2 regions of the Priestia sp. D51 genome follow, and region 2 is predicted to be linked to the other one. Evidence: riboswitches for the same ligand, from Rfam matches in the RefSeq annotation. Region 2 holds a riboswitch; the other holds the start of a gene.

Region 1 (10,402 bases), on a different contig from region 2:
ATCTCGTGAGCAACTCCAGCTGCAAGTTCTCCTACAACGGCAAGCTTCTCAGAAGTTCTAAGCTTCTCTTCTGCTTTTTTACGCTCCGTAATATCTGTCGATACGCACAGCATTTGAATCACTTCCTGTTTTTCATTCATAATAGGAAGTTTTGCTGTTTCGACCCAGCGCCGGTTTCCTTTCGAATCTTTAAACTGTTCTTCTAATACCATCCCTTTTTGCGTACAGTTTGAAAACGTCCCTTTATATAAAAGATCTGATTGAAGGTTGAATTGATATTTATCAATTGGTTGTCCAATCAAGTCATCAGATTTTTCACCTAGCAGCATCGCAAAAGATTTATTAACAAGAATGAACTCCCTTTTTTGATTAATGGCATAAATATAGCTTGGATTAATGTCAATGACTTGTCTTAAAAACGTTTTTTGTTCCTGCAGCTGATTTTCTTTTTGCTGTAAATTTGCTTTAGAATGGCGTATATAGCTAATCATTTCATTAAACTGTTTAGATAAAGTACCGATTTCCCCCCGCTCAATTTCTCGTTCCGGAATTTTTTGATTAAAATTCCCGCGCGCTACTTGTCCCGCCAATTCATATAGTTTACGAATAGGATTCACAATTTGCCTTGCATATAACGCAGTAAAAAAAGAAAGCAGTAAAATTGTAATACCTGAAACGGTCCAAAGCGTTTTTTCAAACGTTTCATAAGGCCTGTAAATTTCTTCAACGGGTAATTCAGCGACAATTCCCCAATCCAAAACAGGAATATATTCAAATGACGCAAAGAAGTACTTACCTTCGGTGTTCACAACGCGCTGATATCCTGATTTATGATTCATCGTTTCCTGAACGATTTCATTTTCCTTGGCATTTTCACCGATTCTCTGTTTCTCAGGGTGTGAAATAATTCTACCATTGCGGTCTACAATAAACGTATAGCCGTTCTCTCCTATATCGAACGTTTGAAAAATGGATTGAAAGCTTTTATTTTCTTCAATGCGCAGCGCTAAATTTATAACTTTTTTTACATTTTGCTGCTCATCCAAAATAGGAATTGCCATCACCACAATGTAATGCTTTGTGTCTGCTGAAACGACATCGCTTAAATATATTTTTTTAGTTCGCAGCGCTTCTTGAAAATATTTTCTTTTACTTAAGTTCACGTGCTTCATACTCTTTAAATCATCTGGGTAATAATGCTCCACATACCCTTTTGTATTAAAAATGGTTCCGCTATCGATATACGGTGAAATATTAACTATTTTCTGCAGTTCTTTGTCTATCTCTTGTTCATCATCTGATAAAAAAATAGGATCTTGCTGTACCTCGTCGCCCAAGCTCCAAATATCTTTAATAACGATGTTAATTTGCTCTTTCATTCTCTTGACGGTTTTATCAGTTACCTGTCGATATTGATCTTGAGAAATATTAGGCAGCATCACTCTTGAAACTATAAACATTAGCGTCAGTACGGTACAAATAAGAAGCACATTAATCGTGAAGATTTTCCAAAACGTATGAGATTTAAACCATTTCATGTTTGTTCACCTTAATTCAATGAAGTCTACCTCCATTGTACTGCAAAATGAAAACTTTTCCATGTAAATGATAGAATTCCACCTTTAGACATAGAAGAAAAGCATTTGGTTCTACATTACTATCAGAAAACTATGAGCTTTTTCACTGTATTTTCTGCTAAAACTTTTTTAGGGTTCTTATATAAACTTTGCTTACTGCATTTTCTTCATACAGTAGAAATCAATTATTTATCTTCCAATAAAAAGACCCCATCACGAAATGATGAGGTCACCCATTTACTATTTCTTCTTCCTTCTAGCCCCGTAAAAACCAAATAAGAGAATAAACCAAACGGGTGTCAACAATAAGGCTGGGCGCGTCGCATCAGAAAACAGCATAATAATAAGAATCACTGCAAACAACGCTAGCACAACATAGTTTATAAATGGTGTTAACGGTGCTTTGAATGTTGATGCTGCATGCAGCTGTGGACGTGTTTTTTTATATCTTAGATGGCAAATCAAAATGATACTCCACACCCAAATGAAACAAATAGCGCTGATGGTTGTTACGATGCCAAAAGCTTGATCTGGTATCAGTTTGCTTAACAAAGCTCCCGCCGAGATAACCAGCGTAGATACAAACAATCCGTTGCTTGGTACGTGGTTTTTGTTCAGTTTTGCAAACGTAGATGGCCCTTGGTCATTTTTACTTAAGTTATATAAGATACGGCTTGTTGAAAACATTCCGCTATTACAAGCAGAAGCGGCTGAAGTTAATACAACAAAATTAATAATTCCAGCAGCAAGCGGAATTCCGACTAAACTAAAGGTTTTAACAAATGGGCTTTCTGCTGCATTCAATTCCATCCACGGGTTAATAAATAAAAGGACGATAAGCGCTCCAACATAGAAAAATAAGATTCGCAGCGGAATTTTATTAATGGCCGATGGAATATTTTTTTGGGGATTTGATGTTTCCGCTGCCGATACCCCTACCAATTCAACCCCGACGTATGCGAAAATAACCATTTGGAATGAAAGTAAGAAACCTGAAACACCATTTGGAAACAGTCCTCCATGATTCCAAAGATTTTGAACCGTAACGGATCCTGCATCTGTTTTAAATCCGATTACCAGTAAAATAACGCCAATAACAATTAACGCAAGAATCGTAATAACCTTTATTAAAGCAAACCAAAACTCTAATTCTCCAAATAATTTTACGGTTAATAAGTTAAGTCCTAATAAAATGATTACACAAATAAGTGCAGGAATCCACTGAGGAATATTGAACCAATATTTCACATATACGCCAACGGCAATCACATCAGCCATAGCTGTCATGATCCAGCAAAACCAGTACGTCCACCCTGTGACAAATGAAGCCCATGGTCCAAGATACTCTTCAGCAATATCTGTTAACGATTGATAACCTGCTTTAGACAGCAGTAGTTCTCCTAGCGCTCTCATCACAAAGAAAAGCGAAATACCCACAATTAAATAAGCAAAGATGATAGAGGGACCTGCAAGCTGTATGGCTTTACCAGAACCTAAAAATAATCCCGTCCCAATGGTTCCTCCAATCGCGATTAGCTGAACATGACGATTGGATAAATCCCTCTTTAATTCTCGTTGTTCCAACTCTAACTCCTCCTAACAATAAAACCTTTGATGCGATCGTGCGGACTACAAAATAAAGTCCAATAAAAAAAGAGATTGGATGCGCTCCAATCTCATGGTCATAAGAATAACAAATATTATGGTACATGCTACCAATTAGTAACATGCCAAATAAATATCCGGTACTCTTCTGTCCTTTTGCCTGAGATTGTGAACCCTTCGGCGTCGCGAAACTATCGCGATCTCTCCAGAAGCTGCTCCTGCTATAGTGTGATCCATAGCAATCATAGCTTTCTACGTATTAAATTTTTCGATCAAGATAATGACTGTCGAATAGTTGTTTATTCTAATACCAGTTGGATGCTTTGTCAACAAGAAAGATGACTTTCATTTATTTACCTTCTTCGAAAGAAGGTAATGAAACAGGTTCAATCGTCAACTTAGTATCCTTTTCTACATGCTACCTGAGTCCCTGCGGAAACCTAAATACGTTAAATGGATCGTACTTTTTATTTACTCTTTCTAACCGCTCTGCGTTGTCTCCAAAATACTCATACTCGTAGTTTCTAAGGTTGCTGATAGGGAAATTCACATAGGAGCCTTTCGTAATACGTTTAATATATTGAAATCGCTTATACAGCCACTCTCTGTTTGCTCGTGCAAACGCATCGTCTGTCCATACAGATTGAAAGCCCAGAATATATCTAGCGTTTCTGTAAAAGAAGGCCGTTTCTCTGTTACCAACACTGCGAATTTCTCCTCCTAGTGCATAAAAAGAAATCGCGGCGTAAACGGACCCTTCTGCTGGACGCTGTATGAGATCTGCAAGATTTTCAAGCTGGCCAACTGAATAACTTCTTTGCACAAATCTTCCCGTTGACTTAAATTTTTCAGACGGAGGATAGGTTGCTTCTATCTTTTGTACCGCTTCAAGAAAAGATAATGACTCTAGCTCGACTCGGAACCCCTCCACCTCTGCAAAAGGCTGCAAGATCTTTCGAGCTCTTTCTGGAGATCCGTAAAAGAAGCCGTTCGCAAATATGCCCAATCCTTCTCCTTCTGCATTATAAAAACTGGCAACTAGCGTCATACGTTTGTCCAATTCAGGCACCCACCTTTGCCATATATTCATCACTTGTACCTGTTTTTCTCTTGTAGTACCTACATAAAAGAAGCGAACAAGCGTCACAGAGCTGTTCGTCGGTTTTGGAAGCTGAAACGTCATGCTTGCCACAACGCCAAAATTACCGCCACCAGCACCTCGGCATGCCCAAAAAAGATCCGCGTTACACGATTTGTTTGCTTTAATAATCTTTCCTTCATAATTGACCAACTCTAGCTCTATCAAGCTGTCACAGCCTAATCCGTAAAGTCTGCTCGAAAGCCCCCAGCCTCCTCCGAGCGTAAAGCCAGACACCCCAACAGTCGGACACGTTCCTCCTGGAAACACATATCCATTCGAACCGATAAAATCATACACTTCCGTGTTCTTTGCTCCTCCCTCCATCTTTAAGATGTTCCGTTTCCTATCCAATTTCAATCCGTTTAACCGACTGATATCAATGACCAATACACAGTCACCCGTAGAATACCCTTCATAATGATGACCGCCAGATCGAATGCGAATGTTTACACGATGCTTGCGCGCCCATTGAATTGCATTTACAACATCCTGCTTTTTTTCACAGTACACAATCACAAGCGGAAATTTATCAATAGCACGATTCCACTCCTGACGAGTTTCCTCATAAATGGGGTCTTTCGGCGTTACCACTTCACCCGTAAGCCCTTTCAAAAACATTGAGTCCATTTGACCTCTGCCCCCTCTGTATATACTTTTTAGTAGTTTTATTAATATAGTATTCTTAGGGTGGTTGAGGGTGTGGGTTTTCAAGACTAGATTGGCGTTTATCATCTCTATAAAAAATGAAATTTCAGTTCATTTACTGAAATATAAGTACTAATAAAACTTCTTTTCGGTGCTCCGATGCTTTCTAAAACATAACTTTCCAATAATTCAAATTAGATATATTAGAATATTTTTTCTTCCAACAAGAGTTCAATTCAAATAAAAAAAGAGCAGAACCAAATCTGCCCTTTACTCTTCATCTATTTATTTCTTTAACGTCAAACTCACCACATTCTCCACATGCGCCGTATGAGGGAACATATCCACAGGCTGAATGTAATCCACGTGATAAGCCTTCGACAGCTGCTGCACATCTTTCGCTAATGTGGATGGATTACAAGATACGTAAACCACTTTCTTTGGCTTTACTTGTAAAATCGTTTTTAGAAGCTTGTCATCACAGCCTGTTCGCGGCGGGTCAACGACGACTACGTCTGGCTTCCATCCTTCTTTCACCCACTGCGGCATCCATTTTTCAGCTGGACCCGTCACATACGTGGCATGTTCAAATCCATGATCTTTGGCATTTTTTCGCGCGTCTACAATGGATTCTTCAATCGTGTCCATTCCGCGAATTTCTTTGGCATCTTTAGCAAGCCATAAGCCAATTGTCCCTACTCCGCAGTAAGCATCTACGATTTTTTCACTGCCTGTTAGCGCAGCTGCTTTTTTTACTTCTTCATATAGCTTCACCGTTTGGAGAGGATTCAGCTGGAAAAATGCACGCGCTGAAAGTTCGAATGAGATATCACCTAACGTTTCTTGAATCACCGACTTTCCAGCAAGTGTAAACGTTTCGTCTCCAAAAATAAGCGATGTTTTTTGACCGTTTACGTTTTGTACGAGTGATTTCACTTCCGGCAGGCGGCGCTGAATTTCTTTCATCAGCAGCTCTTTTTTCGGAATTTCTTTTTTAGCCGTAATCAAGACAATTTGAACTTCACCCGTTTCAAACCCTACTCGAGATACAATGGTACGCACAATTCCACGGCGTTTACGCTCATTGTAGATAGGAATTTGAAGGTCTTGTAAAATTCGTTTTATTTCTTTTGTCACGTGATTTGTAGCTTTATGCTGAATGGGACAGTTTTCAATATCAATCAAGCGGTGAGAATTCAGTCCATACAAACCAGCAATGACTTTTTGTTTGTCCACGCCGACTTGAAACTGAGATTTATTACGGTAGCGCCACGGATCTTCCATACCAATCGTTTGGCGAGTTTTTTCCTCTACTTTTTTTAATGAACTGTGACGTTCGAACGCTTGCAGAACAATATCCCGCTTGGATTCTAGCTGACCTTCATAAGATAAGTGCTGAAGCTGGCAGCCTCCGCACTGGTCGTAAATCGGACAGGGTGCTTCTACGCGATGAGGAGATTTTTTGCGAATTCGCTTGATTTTCCCTTCGGCAAACTTATGCTGAACATTTGTTGCTTCTACAACCACTTCTTCATTTGGCAATGCTCCCGGTACAAAGACGACTTGGCGCTTAAAATAGCCTACGCCTTCTCCATTAATGCCGAGTCTTTTTATAGTCAACGGAAACGTTTGTCCTTTTTGAACTTTCATTTCAGTTTTTGGTTTATTCATGAGACCAACTCCGATTAGTTTAAATTCTTTATATAGTTATTAACGGTCTTTAGCTGCTTAAAACCTATTGGACCGTATCGCTTTAGAAAAGACATCAACGCATATTATAACACTTCAACAGCAAAAAACCGACAGAAGAAATATTCCCGTCGGTTTTTATCTTTATTTCGTTTTAGAAGGACTTTTCTTCAATTGTTTACGTTCGTTCATTAAATCATCAATGCTTTTAAACGTATAGCCCTGCTTTTTTAAATCCACAATCGCTTGATCTAACGCATCTGCGTTATCCTTTGAAACGGTATGCAGAAGCATGATCGCACCTGGATGTATTTGAGTCATCATATTGTCGTATGAGTAGCGCCAGCCTTTTTGTTCATTCACTTTCCAGTCAACAAATGCTAGTGACCAAAATACGTTCGTATAGCCTTCTTGCTTTGAAAGAGCTAGCGTTCGTTCGCTAAATACGCCTCTAGGTGAGCGGAGATACTTCATTTCATCACGACCGGTAATATTCTTGTATTCATCTTTTACTTTTTGCAGTTCCTCTTTAAAACGTGCATCATCCACTTGAGTTAAGTCAGGGTGATGCCATGAATGATTGCCGACAATATGCCCTTCTTTTACCATTCGCTTAATTAGCTTAGGCTCTTCTTTTAAATAGTGTCCTGTTACAAAAAACGTCCCAGGAACCTTTCTTTTTTTGAGCACGTCTAATACCTGCGGGGTATAACCATTTTCATAACCGTTATCAAACGTTAAATAAATATTTTTTTTAGTTGTATCGCCGAGGTAAAACGCATCATACTTAGCAAGAATTTGTTCATAAGCTGTACCTGCGGATGCGGGCTTGTGATTTTTACTTTTTTGAAATCCCCAGCTGATCGGAGTATTTGGATACATTTGTGCTTCAACAGATGCTATGCCTGTTGACATCACGAATAAAAAAACGAGAAAAAAGGTGAACCGGCGCATAAGAAGCTCCTTTCGGAAGTCATTTTACGCTTAGTATCCACTCAATTTTCTCGTTCATGAACGTTACTTTTTACCATACGTTCCCGACGTATTTTTATTTAAATACCGGTTCTTTAAATTGCTCAAGCTTTTCAAATGAAGATTTGTCTACATCTGCATGCAAGCTGTTTCCGTGTGAATCCATCGTCACTACAGCTGTAAAACCTTCTACTTTTAAATGCCACATTGCTTCAGGAATACCGAACTGCATCAAATCAACGCCTTCTACGCTCTTGATACAATCAGCATAGTACTGCGCAGCTCCGCCGATAGCATTTAAGTAAACGCCCCCGTGCTCTTGAAGAGCAGCAAGCGTTTTAGGACCCATACCGCCTTTACCGATAACCGCGCGGATACCAAATTTCTTCATAATATCTCCTTGGTAAGGTTCTTCACGGATACTTGTTGTTGGTCCTGCAGCGGTTACGTGCCATTTTTCATCTTCGTCTTTTAACATAACCGGGCCACAGTGATAAATGATTTGTCCATTTAAATCAATTGGCGCATCGTGGTCTGTTAAATGTTTATGAATAGCGTCGCGTCCTGTGTAGATCATACCGTTGATGCGCACTACGTCACCAACTTTTAATTCACGAATTTGCTCTTCTGTAATAGGTGCTTGTAATACAACTTCTTTTGTTTCATCCGCATTTTGTTTCTCTTCTGCACCTGCATTTTTATTAAAATCTACTTCTTCGCCTTCTTGATACAGCCACTCTTGAACGCTTCCTGTATCAGCGTTGATTTTAATACCTAAGCGACGGTAAGCCCAGCAGTTATACGCAACTGACACATAGAAGCTAGCAGGAATACGATTGATTACGCCGACTTTACAGCCAAGTAATGTCGTTTCTCCGCCAAAGCCCATTGTACCGATTCCTAGCTTATTAGCATTTTCCATTACATACTCTTCTAATTCTTTCAGCTGAGCGTTTGGATTTTCGTCATCTAAGTTTCGGAACAGCTGCTCTTTTGCTAATTCATAGCCTGTTGTACGGTCGCCACCGATTCCAACACCAATGACGCCGGCGCTACAGCCTTGGCCTTGCGCTTGGTATACTGAGTGCATCACACATTTACGAATACCGTCTAAATCACGGCCAGCTCGGCCTAACCCTTCTACTTCACAAGGCAGGCTATACTGAATGTTTTTATTTTCACAGCCGCCGCCTTTTAAAATAAGACGCGCATCAATATAGTCATTTTCCCACTGTTCAAACTTAATAACCGGCGTGCCTCCGCCTAAATTATTACCGCTGTTTTCTCCCGTTAACGAATCTACAGAATTAGGGCGAAGCTTTCCGTGCTTTGTTGCTTCTTCAATTGCCCAATAAATCGCTTCTTTAATTTGAAGCTGATTCACTCCTACAGGGGTTTTAATTTTAAATGTTGGCATACCTGTATCTTGACAAATTGGCGATAAATTATCATCCGCCATCTTAATATTATTGGTAATGGTCGCTAAAGACATTGCTGCACGCGTTCCTGCATTTTCACGCGCTTTTGCCTTTGCGATAGCACGTCGAACGTCTTTTGGCAATTTTGTAGATGTTTCAACAATTAAATCGTACATGCTTTGTTTTAAAGCTTCAATCATCACTTAATTCCTCCCATATCCCGCTAATGTATGTATTTATCTATCTGTCGTACAACTTTCAAAATTTATTATACTCCTTCAAAAATTGTTTCGAAAGACCTTTATAGGAGGATTTCCACTTCAAGCAAAAAAGCGCTAGTTTTTCTAGCGCTTTTTTCTTCTTCATTCTTTATCTTTTTTAAACTGCTCACATTTTGCTTCTAGGTCATCAATCATTGTAATCAAACGGTCAATATCTTCTAGATCTGTGTTTTCAGGCTCCATAGAGTCTAATACATGTACAAACATATTTAAACGATCTTTTAAATAACGTACTTGTGAATCTTTATCTCGAACGGCGTTTCCCATTTTAAACCCTCCTGATGTAGCTTTTCATTCGTATTTCCTTATATCCTAACGAATACTTTCATATTTGACAACTAAAAGCAATAAAATCCATAATAGTCACTGGTGTCCGTTTTGAATGGGACGTATAATTTAGTCTAGCAGGACGGACCGTGAGATGTTTTCATCATCATTTCACTTTACGGAAAAATAAAAGGAGTTTTTTTATGGCCACTTTACAACGAATTACCCCGGAATTCGATCCGTGGGAAGCGTATTTAGATATGAAACAATATGGCAAACCGACGCTCACAAACGTTGAATTTACAACAACGACGCTTTGTAATATGCGATGTGAGCACTGCGCAGTTGGATATACGCTGCAGCCAAAAGACCCAAACGCACTGCCTCTTGATTTAATTTTAAAACGTCTCGATGAAATTCCAACACTTCGAGCGTTAAGCATCACGGGCGGAGAGCCTATGATGTCTCTATCTTCTGTGAAAAATTATGTGGTGCCTTTATTAAAGTATGCACACGAACGAGGTGTCCGTACACAGATTAATTCAAATTTAACATTAGATCTTGCTCGTTACGAACAAATCATTCCTTATTTAGATGTTTTACATATTTCTCACAACTGGGGAACGATGGACGATTTTGTGGAAGCTGGCTTTGCAATGATGGAGCGAAAGCCTACTTATGAGCAGCGCGCCAAATATTTCGACCGTATGATTGAAAACAGCCGCGCGCTTGTAAAAGCAGGTGTAACGGTATCAGCTGAAACGATGTTAAATAAACGTACGCTTCCTCATATGGAAAAAATTCATC
Region 2 (10,402 bases):
CATAGCTCTTTTGCACGGATAGTACGGTACGTACGAACTTTGTTTCCTTGTTTTGCCCACTCGCGCACGTCGCCTACTTCGTGCCAGTTTTCATTGTAGTTAGCCATTTCTTCTTTTGAATAGCTTTCTACGTCTGGGAAGCGAAGTTCGTATTCACCGTCGTTTTCAACAGCATCCATAAAATCTTTTGTTAAGCATACAGAAATGTTTGCTCCTGTTAAAAACTCTGAGTTATGAACGCTGTACGTTCCGCCAGTTTGCAGCTTTTCTTCTGCATCTTTAATGATTTTTTCATTAAATCCACCAAGACCAGGAATTTGTTTATAGTTAATGATTCCTTGGTACATTGCTTCTTCAGACTCTGTTAGCGGCGTGAACTTCAATTTATCTTGCGCGTGCTTTTTAATCATTTCGTCATTTGTGTTTTCAATTAAGAAACGTAAAATGCGAGGGTTTTGCATTTTAGAAATAATAAACTCTACAATGTCAGGATGCCAGTCGGCAAGCATGATCATTTGTGCCCCACGACGCGACCCACCTTGCTCAACAAGATGCGTCAGTTTAGCAATATCATCTAACCATGAAACCGAACCAGATGATTTGCCGTTTACACCGCGAGCCAGCGTGTTGCGCGGGCGAAGAGTTGAACCATTCGTTCCAACACCGCCTCCGCGGCTCATGATTTCCATTACTTGTTTGCGGTGTTCTGAAATACCTTCACGTGAATCTTTTACATAAGGCATTACGTAACAGTTAAAGTACGTTACATCCGTGTCAGCACCTGCACCGTAAAGAACGCGGCCAGCTGGTACAAAGTTTAGCTGAACAAGCTCTTGATAGAACTTTTCAAACCACTCTTTGCGCTTTTCTTCTGTTTTTTCCACAGAAGCTAAGCCTGTTGCATTACGTTTTGCAATTTGCTCATAGAAGACCTCTAGAGGTTTTTCAATGACATCTAAAGAACGAGTAATTAACCCATTTTCTGCTTCTTCAGGTGATAAAGCTCCTCTAAACTCATCTTCTACCTTGACAACAGCGGTTTTTTGCTCAAAATTAATGCTTTCCACATAGCCAAGTCCTCGTGCTGGAAATTTTGGGTCTTCTTTTACAGTTAGAACAACAAAATCTCCTTCTGATAACGTTAATTTTTCCGTATCTTTAAACGCATAGCGGTCTAACATTACCAATCTTGAAACACCTTTATGAGTCAACTTCATATCCGGTGTAATCGGATGTACTTGCGGAAAGCGTTCAATATCTGAATTGAGCTTTTCAACATTCATATTCACTTTTTGATTTAACAAAACAGTCATTCTCACAACTCCTTACCTATCGAACATCTATAAATTTATTAACTCTATTTCCTTTTAAAGGAAATAGAGTTTTTCAATCAACTATCAATAACTTACCACACGGCTTGGACGAATTCAATATATAGTATTTGACACTTCTCCAAACATCTACATATAGAAGGGTGTCAAGTGAAATATTTTTTTTTTCGTAAAAAAAGTGTTTGACTTTTCTTCCCTATGTATTCTATTAGCCAAGCATTGTTTCTAAAAATTCCAATAAAAAGTGCAACTTATAAGAAGTTGCACTTTTATCTATTTACCATCCGCATTCGTTTAGCGCTTAAAGTTCCATTCATCCGATCCGTACTTTGTGCGCGCTAGTTCTTCTACATATGCTTCCTCTTCTTCAGATAGTATATACGGTTCTAAATCGATATCAAGAGCAGAAGCAAATCCTTTATAAAACGCTTCTTTTGCTTCTTCGATAGAAATTTTGCGACCCGCAATTGCATTGATGGCTACCGCTTTAGAACGAAATGCGCGCTGCATTCTTTCTTTCACGCGGTCATTTGGATAATTAAACACGCTGAATAATTTATCTTCATCAATCTCTAACAGAATAGAGCCGTGCTGTAGAATAACTCCTTTTTGTCTAGTTTGGGCACTTCCAGCAATTTTGCGGCCCTCTACAACAAGTTCATACCAAGAAGGAGCATCAAAACATACAGATGAACGAGGGTTTTTTAAGCTATTTTTTTCTTCTTCTGAACGAGGAATAGCAAAATAAGCCTCGAGCCCTAACGAACGAAATCCTTCCAGTAAACCTTCAGAGATGACGCGATATGCCTCTGTAACTGTCTTAGGCATATTAGGATACTCTTCAGATACAATGACGCTGTAAGTAAGCTCTTCATCATGAAGCACGCCCCTGCCGCCCGTTGGACGTCTCACAAAGCCTAATCCTAATTCTTTTACTTTATCAAAGTTAATTTCTTTTTCAGCTTTTTGAAAATAACCGATTGACAGCGTTGGAGGGTTCCATCCGTAAAAACGAATCGTAGGTGGAATTTCCCCTTTACTATGCCATTCTAATAACGCTTCATCTAACGCCATATTGTAATAAGGCGAACGGTTGTTGGAATCAATAAATCTCCACTTTGCTTTCATCTACCTCATCCTCAGCTATATGTAATATAAAAAATAAATCCGTTTTTTAGTCTACCAAAAGATTGAGCTAAGGAAAAGCAAAGAGCAACATAAAACTGCGAATTCAAATGTGGTAGTTTTTTCATTTTGGGGAAGAAATCCGCTAGATTCAAGGCAAAATCGCTTTACTTCTAATTTCATTCACTTATATAATAAGAGTATGGATTTTGTCGAAGAAAGGAAGAATCAGCATGTCACCAATTACAGCAGTACTCATTTTACTTGGAGTAATCATCATATACTCTGTCGTTATGTTCTTTATCCAACGTCGCATTATGAAAACGTTAACTGAAGAAGAATTCCGCAGCGGCTACCGCAAGGCACAGCTAATTGATATTCGCGAACCGAATGAATTCGAAAACGGACATATTTTAGGCGCACGAAATATTCCTCTTTCACAGTTCCGTATGCGCATTAAAGAATTTCGTCCAGATCAGCCTGTGTACATCTATTGTCAAAGCGGAATGCGCACAGGACGTGCAGCACAAATGCTTCGTCGCCACGGTGTTCAAGAAATCTATGATTTAAAAGGCGGCTTCAAAATGTGGAACGGTAAAGTAAAAAAGAAAAAATAATGGTATGTATATAGAAAAACCTCGCCTTTGGGCGAGGTTTTTTGTTAGACGTTTTGAACAGCCTGTTCTTTCTGATAGCGAAGAACTGGTTTTCTCGCTGCCAGCGTTTCGTCAAGGCGCTTCACAACCGTTGTATGCGGAGCTTCCTGTACGAGTTCAGGCGTCTCTTCTGCTTCTTTTGCAATTTGAATCATCGCATCGATAAACGCATCTAGCGTTTCTTTCGACTCCGTTTCCGTTGGTTCGATCATCATGCACTCTTCTACGATAAGAGGAAAGTAGATAGTCGGCGGATGATAGCCAAAATCAAGCAGTCGTTTCGCGATATCCAATGTGCGCACGCCAAGCTTTTTCTGACGTTTTCCTGATAAAACAAATTCGTGCTTACAGTGACGGTCAAACGGCAGCTCATAGTGTTCTGCTAAACGACGCATCATATAGTTGGCATTTAGCACAGCGTTTTCCGTTACGGCTTTTAAGCCGTCTGGACCCATTGAACGAATATACGTATAAGCGCGAACGTTGATACCGAAGTTGCCGTAAAACGGCTTTACGCGTCCAATTGACTGAGGACGGTTATAGTCAAAGTGATAGCCTTGTTCTGTTTTCACAAGCACTGGTTTAGGCAGATACGGAATTAAATCTGCTTTTACCCCTACCGGACCAGAACCAGGACCGCCGCCTCCATGAGGACCTGTAAAGGTTTTATGAAGATTTAAATGAACAACGTCAAATCCCATATCTCCAGGACGAGCTTTGCTTAATACTGCGTTTAAATTTGCACCATCATAATAAAGTTTTCCACCTGCTGCGTGAACAATTTCAGCCATTTCTAAAATATCTTCTTCAAATAACCCCAGCGTATTTGGGTTTGTTAACATTAAAGCGGCTGTATCTTCTCCCACTACGCGGCGTAAATCCTCTAAGTCCACTAAACCATGTTCATTTGATTTTACCGTTACCGTTTCAAATCCCGCAACTGTTGCCGAAGCAGGGTTCGTTCCGTGAGCTGAGTCTGGAACAATGACTTTTGTTCGCTGCGTCTCACCATTTGCTTCATGATAGGCACGAATCATCATAAGCCCGGTCCACTCGCCATGAGCACCTGCTGCTGGCTGAAGTGTTACTTCATCCATTCCCGTAATTTCTGTTAAATGCTCTTGTAAATCATATAAAAGTTCGAGAGCACCTTGAACCGTTTGCTCATCTTGAAGCGGATGAATATGCGCTAACCCAGCAATCCGTGCTGCTTGTTCATTCACTTTTGGATTATATTTCATCGTACATGAACCAAGCGGATAAAACCCTGAGTCCACTCCGTGATTTCGTTTTGAAAGCGCGGTGTAATGACGCATAATATCAAGTTCTGATACTTCAGGAAGCTCAGGAGCTTCGGTACGGACATACGCTTTTCCAAGCAGCTCTTCAGCATTTACTTGCGGAACATCTAACTCCGGCAATGAATAGCCGATTCGCCCTTCTTTACTGCTTTCAAAAATAAGTGATTGATTTTGATTAAGCATGAAGATCCCCCAATTCATTTACAAGTTGGTCAATTTCCTCTTTTGTACGGAGTTCTGTAAAAGCAAGCAGCATGTGATTTTCAAGTGCTTGGTTATCACGGCTAAGATCATAACCGCCAATTATTTTTGATGCTAATAAATGATTGTTTGCTTCTGTTACCGAAACAGGAAGCTTCACGACTAGTTCGTTAAAAAACGGTCCTTCAAATGCTACATTTACCCCTTTTGCCTTTAACGCTTCATATGCATAATGCGTTTTTGATAAGTTTTGCAGCGCCATTTCTTTTACACCTTGCTTGCCTAAAGCTGTCATGGCAACTGATGCTGCTAAAGCATTTAACGCTTGATTTGAACAAATGTTAGACGTCGCTTTATCACGGCGTATATGCTGCTCACGCGCTTGAAGGGTTAAAACAAACCCTCGCTTACCGTTTTCATCCACCGTTTGCCCTACTAATCGTCCTGGAATTTTTCGCATAAGCTTAGACGTAGTTGCAAAGTATCCGCAGTGCGGGCCTCCAAATTGACTTGGAATACCAAATGGCTGTGCATCTCCAATGACGATGTCCGCTCCGAATTCTCCAGGAGGCGTAAGTAAACCTAATGATAAAGGATTGCTTGAAACCACAAACATACATTTTTCTTGATGAGTCATTTCTTCAATTTCTTTTAACGGCTCGATTTGTCCGTAGAAATTTGGATACTGGACAATAACAGCTGCCACGTCACTTCCCATCTCTTTTTCTAATGCAATCATATCTGTTACGCCGTCTGCTGCAGGGATTTCTACCACTTCAATGTATTGACCCTTCGCATACGTTTTTAACACATCTTTTGACTCAGGGTGAACAGCCGCAGAGACAAGTACTTTTTTCTTTTTTGTTTGACCCGCACTGAGCATAGCGGCTTCTGCTAAAGCAGTTCCTCCGTCATACATAGAAGAATTGGCCACGTCCATCCCCGTTAACTCACAAATCATTGTTTGGAATTCAAAGATGGCCTGAAGTTCTCCTTGAGAAATTTCTGGCTGATACGGAGTATAGGCCGTATAAAATTCCGAACGAGAAATAACATGATCAACAATAACCGGCATGTAATGATCATAAACTCCCGCTCCTAAAAAAGAAGAATATTCTTTCAAATGAGCATTTTTTGCAGCCATATTATTTAATTCTTTTAAAAGCTGAGGCTCTGAAGCCGCTTTTTTAATATTGTATTCTCCTTGAAAACGAACGCGCTGCGGAATATCTGAAAATAAATCATCAACAGACGAAACACCAATTGCTGCTAACATTTGCTGCTGATCTTGTTCTGTCATTGGTAAATAGCGATGTAACATGTTAAATTCCTCCCAAAAGCTTACTTTGAACGTTTATAAAAAGGTGTTGAAACCACTTTTGCTTTTAAGCGTTTTTTCCGAACCTGCACTTCCACTTCTTGACCAAGCTCTGTATACTCTGCTGATAATAGCGCTAAACCGATGTTTTTCTTTAATGTCGGTGACTGTGTACCTGTTGTCACAAATCCAATTTGTTCTTCACCTGCAAATACTTCGTAACCGTGTCTTGGTATACCTTTATCAATCATTTCAATTCCTACCAGCTTACGAGGTGCCCCGCTTTCACGCTGTTCTTTTAACACTTCTTTTCCAATAAAGCTGTCTTTGTTCGTCTTTACTGCAAATCCAATTCGAGCTTCAATGGGCGTAATATCTTTTGAAAGCTCTTGGCCATATAAAGCCAAAGTAGCTTCAAAACGAAGCGTATCGCGAGCGCCTAGTCCGCAAGGCAACACACCTTCCTCACTTCCTGCTTCTAAAATAGCCGTCCACAAGTGAGAGGCGTCAGCTGAAGAACAATAAATTTCAAAACCATCTTCTCCGGTATATCCAGTACGTGAAACGAGAGCATTTACATTCGCTACTTCTACATCATCAGCAAATGTAAATGGCTTTAATGAAGCTAAATTTTCATTCGTTAACGTTTGTAAAACTTTTTCTGCTAAAGGACCTTGTAATGCTAGCTGCGCAGTTTCATCAGATTGATTAACGAGCGTTACATCTCCTTGTTTGTGAGACACAAGCCACTCATAGTCTTTTTGAATATTAGCAGCGTTTACGACCAGCAAATACTCTTGATCTGCTTTTTTGTAAATCAGCAAATCATCTACCGTGCCTCCGTCTTCATAACACATAGCCGTATACTGCGCTTTTCCATCTACAAGGGTAGAAACGTCATTTGTCATCGTATGCTGAAGAAAAGCTAAGCTATCAGCTCCTGTCACAAGAATTTCTCCCATATGAGAGACATCAAAAAGACCTGCCTTTGTACGTACAGCTTCATGCTCTTCTTTAATAGAAGAAAATTGAACGGGAAGAGCCCATCCTCCAAAATCAATTGTTTTGGCACCATATTTTTGATAGATATCATAAAGCGGCGTTTTGTGTAATTCTGTTGTCATATTTATGTCCTCCTCTTTTTCACGTGAAACTTTTCATAACGGGGAGTTTTCAAATAGTGTGGGGATCACTATGTATCCAAACAAAAAAGGACAGAAAACCCCCTACTGTATTTAGTAGGAAGTCTCTGTCCTTTTCACCTGAAAGTTTACCTATAAACGAATAGGTTTGCCTCGTGGGTGGTCTATAAACGCATAGACACTCTCCAGAGCTGCGTCAAACAAGAGTCTTTTTGCCTGAGAGATTCACAATTTTATTGCTTGCTCCTTCGGCGCTACATTCAAGTAGTCTCTCCCCGTGTCGTCATTCGCTTCTATAAAGTTGGTAAAGTTGGGCATACTACTGAAAGATGTATCTATCTTTATTCACACAATCATTTGTAAAGTGCTAATCTATTTTCTTTTTCAAATTTTCTAAATATATTTTTATCCTACCTGATTCTTATCATTTGTTCAATAAAAATTTTTTACAAAGGAGCATTTTTATCATGAAAGTGAAATTAAACATCGATGAAACATGGGAAGCAGCCTTCTCAACTAAATTGGAGCAAGACGGCCCTTGGTCAGCATGGGATTTGTATAAACTTGCCTATGAAATAGAAGACCAAACGCTTATCTCAGAATTTGAAGGACTACAAAGCCCAAAACATCTAGCCGATTTAACGCCGCTTCCTCATCAGCTCGAAGTAGCCAAACAAGTAGTTGAAACAATGAATGGGAAAGCCATTTTAGCAGATGAAGTAGGACTGGGGAAAACTATTGAAGCAGGGTTAATTTTGAAGGAATATATGATTCGCGGACTTGTTAAAAAAGTTCTCATTTTAGTTCCAGCTTCGCTTGTTTCACAGTGGGCCATGGAATTGAATCAAAAATTTTATATTCCCGCAGTCCCTCAAAGGAAATCATATGTGTGGGATCAGTGTGACATCGTTGTGTCTTCAATTGATACAGCAAAACGTTCTCCTCATCGAGAAATTGTGCTAGAACAAGACTACGACCTCATCATCATTGATGAAGCTCATAAACTTAAAAACAACAAAACAAAAAACTATGAATTTGTGCAAAGTCTAAAAAAGAAATTTTGTCTGTTGCTAACCGCAACACCGATTCAAAATCGAATTGAAGAAATTTTCAACTTAGTCTCTCTTTTAAAGCCTGGCCATCTCGGCAATAAAGACTATTTCGAAGAATTATTTTCTGCTAAAAAACGCTCTTTGCAAAACGATGAGCACTTAAAAGAGCTTGTTAACAAAGTTATGATTCGAAATCGCCGCCATGATACTGGTATCGAATGGACGAAGCGAATTGTTCAAACCATTCCTGTTGAATTCTCGCCAAAAGAACGCGAGCTATACGATGCGATTACGTCTTTTAAAGGAAACGGACTGCACCCTTCAAGCGCTTTTTCAATTTTAACTCTGCAGCGAGAGGCCTGCAGCAGCCGCGAAGCGGTATATATGACATTAAAAAACATGCTGGAACGTCAGGAAGATCAAAACAGCGCATTAACGGAACATATGATTACTCCGTTAATGGAACTACTTCAGCAAGTACCGCAAAATGCAAAAGCAGAAAAAGTGCTAGAGCTCGTTCAAAAAATTGATGACAAAGTCATTATTTTCACTGAGTACAGAGCAACTCAACTGTATTTACAGTGGTATTTAAAACAGCATGGAATTACCTCTGTACCGTTTAGAGGCGGATTTAAGCGAGGTAAAAAAGACTGGATGAAGCAGCTTTTTGAAAGCCACGCGCAAGTATTTATTGCCACTGAAGCGGGCGGAGAAGGAATCAACCTTCAGTTTTGTCATCATATCATTAACTATGATCTACCGTGGAATCCAATGCGTCTAGAACAGCGAATTGGAAGGGTCCATCGTTTAGGTCAAAAACATGATGTTCACATTTACAATTTAGCCATTCAACATACGGTCGAAGAACATATTTTAAAATTGTTATACGAAAAAATAAACCTTTTTGAACGAGTTGTTGGAGAGTTAGATGATATTTTAACAAAGCTTGATTTAAAAAATATCGAAGAGCATATTCAGGATATTTTATTTCATTCACGGAGTGAAGGAGAAATAAAAATCAAAATGGAGAACTTGACGTCTATTATTCAATACGAAGACAGCGAGGAGGATCAGCATGCAGCAAACTGATATTCATCAATTTTTAAAGCGTTACTTTCTAGCTAATAATTGTTCTATTGTCACAGAAACACCATCTTATCTAACGGTTCAATTAACAATCGAACTTGACAAAGAGTTGATGAATCGTCCATTTTATTGGCATTATGTTGAAAAGACAGGCGGAGAAGCAAATCCTGCTTCACTCACTTTCATTACAGACCCAGCGTTTGAAGATGATTCTGTTCAAGGAGAACGAATTCATTTTGGCTCACCTAGGCTGCATCAAATTTTCGCTTCTACTCAAAAGCTAGGCGGATTTATTCACTTGTATGAACAAGTTTCATCAGCTCAGCCAACAAATCAGCCTTTACATCCTTGGCTTGCGTTAAATATTAAAGTCTCGTACAAATGTGATCGTAAAAAAGACGAGCTCTTGTCGCTTGGCATTAATTTAATTAACGGACAAATCATTGAATCATTTCATGAATTAATCATTAATCAAAATTTGTCATCTAAAATCTCGGACTATTGCTTTACTCTTTCACCTTTTATTAAACCGAAAAGTGCGATTGCACGACTCACATCATACGTGACTGACTACGTTAAAACTCAACCGACTGAATGGGCAGAAAAAGCGCAGGAAAGATGGTACGAAGACTTAGCGCTTCTTGATCATTTTTACGAAACAGCAGAAGAGCTGCCAGAAATATATATGACCGAAAAAACAGCGCTTCAAGAGCTGTACGAACCGACCATCTTATTTAAGTTTATAAACGGTGGCTTATTTTACATATCGCCCGAAACGATGTCACGTCAATTTAATAAAACACAAGCCGGTTAAAAAAAGATGAGCATATGATATGCTCATCTTTCTTTTTTCTTTCGGTACCACAGCATAAACGACAGCGGAATCATTCCAAACCATCTGTTCGCAAAAGGTGCTCGCTCTTCTTTTTTTTGAATCTTTTTCGTTTTCCTCTCTTCTTTTGGCTGATCCATATATTGTACAAATTGCTGAGTCATATATTTTACATAATCATTCGTTTTCATATAATCATCTCCTCAGCACTATTATATCCGGAGAGAAAGAGACTTAATCCGTCCACTTCACAATGTGCTGGTCCTTTTTTTGAATATATGCGGTTTCTGTCAATGCTCTTCCTTGCAGTGTTTGACACTTTATTTTTAGGATAATCATCTGTTCATCTTCACTTACT

Evidence for each region. A riboswitch is a leader RNA that binds a small molecule or an ion and turns the genes downstream of it on or off. The one in region 2 is predicted to bind glycine.
Region 1: linked by a shared signal. The riboswitch ahead of ACNHOZ_RS24475 (amino acid permease) and the one ahead of gcvT (glycine cleavage system aminomethyltransferase GcvT) in region 2 are both predicted to bind glycine.

What each region holds. Positions count from the first base shown of each region.
Region 1 covers NZ_JBLTIR010000009.1:23,025-33,426, forward strand. The annotation lists gene ACNHOZ_RS24470 (PAS domain-containing sensor histidine kinase) at 1-1,538, opposite strand, end outside; gene ACNHOZ_RS24475 (amino acid permease) at 1,818-3,161, opposite strand; glycine riboswitch at 3,321-3,401, opposite strand; gene ACNHOZ_RS24480 (FAD-binding oxidoreductase) at 3,601-4,950, opposite strand; gene rlmD (23S rRNA (uracil(1939)-C(5))-methyltransferase RlmD) at 5,254-6,639, opposite strand; gene pdaA (delta-lactam-biosynthetic de-N-acetylase) at 6,802-7,611, opposite strand; gene ACNHOZ_RS24495 (fumarate hydratase) at 7,706-9,247, opposite strand; gene ACNHOZ_RS24500 (SE1561 family protein) at 9,410-9,595, opposite strand; gene yfkAB (radical SAM/CxCxxxxC motif protein YfkAB) at 9,799-10,402, shown strand, end outside.
Region 2 covers NZ_JBLTIR010000001.1:404,869-415,270, reverse strand. The annotation lists gene ACNHOZ_RS02220 (vitamin B12-dependent ribonucleotide reductase) at 1-1,313, opposite strand, end outside; gene ACNHOZ_RS02215 (lipoate--protein ligase family protein) at 1,626-2,459, opposite strand; gene ACNHOZ_RS02210 (rhodanese-like domain-containing protein) at 2,690-3,073, shown strand; gene gcvPB (aminomethyl-transferring glycine dehydrogenase subunit GcvPB) at 3,118-4,596, opposite strand; gene gcvPA (aminomethyl-transferring glycine dehydrogenase subunit GcvPA) at 4,589-5,935, opposite strand; gene gcvT (glycine cleavage system aminomethyltransferase GcvT) at 5,956-7,056, opposite strand; glycine riboswitch at 7,269-7,361, opposite strand; gene ACNHOZ_RS02190 (DEAD/DEAH box helicase) at 7,542-9,215, shown strand; gene ACNHOZ_RS02185 (YqhG family protein) at 9,202-10,026, shown strand; gene ACNHOZ_RS02180 (YqzE family protein) at 10,050-10,235, opposite strand; gene comGG (competence type IV pilus minor pilin ComGG) at 10,279-10,402, opposite strand, start outside.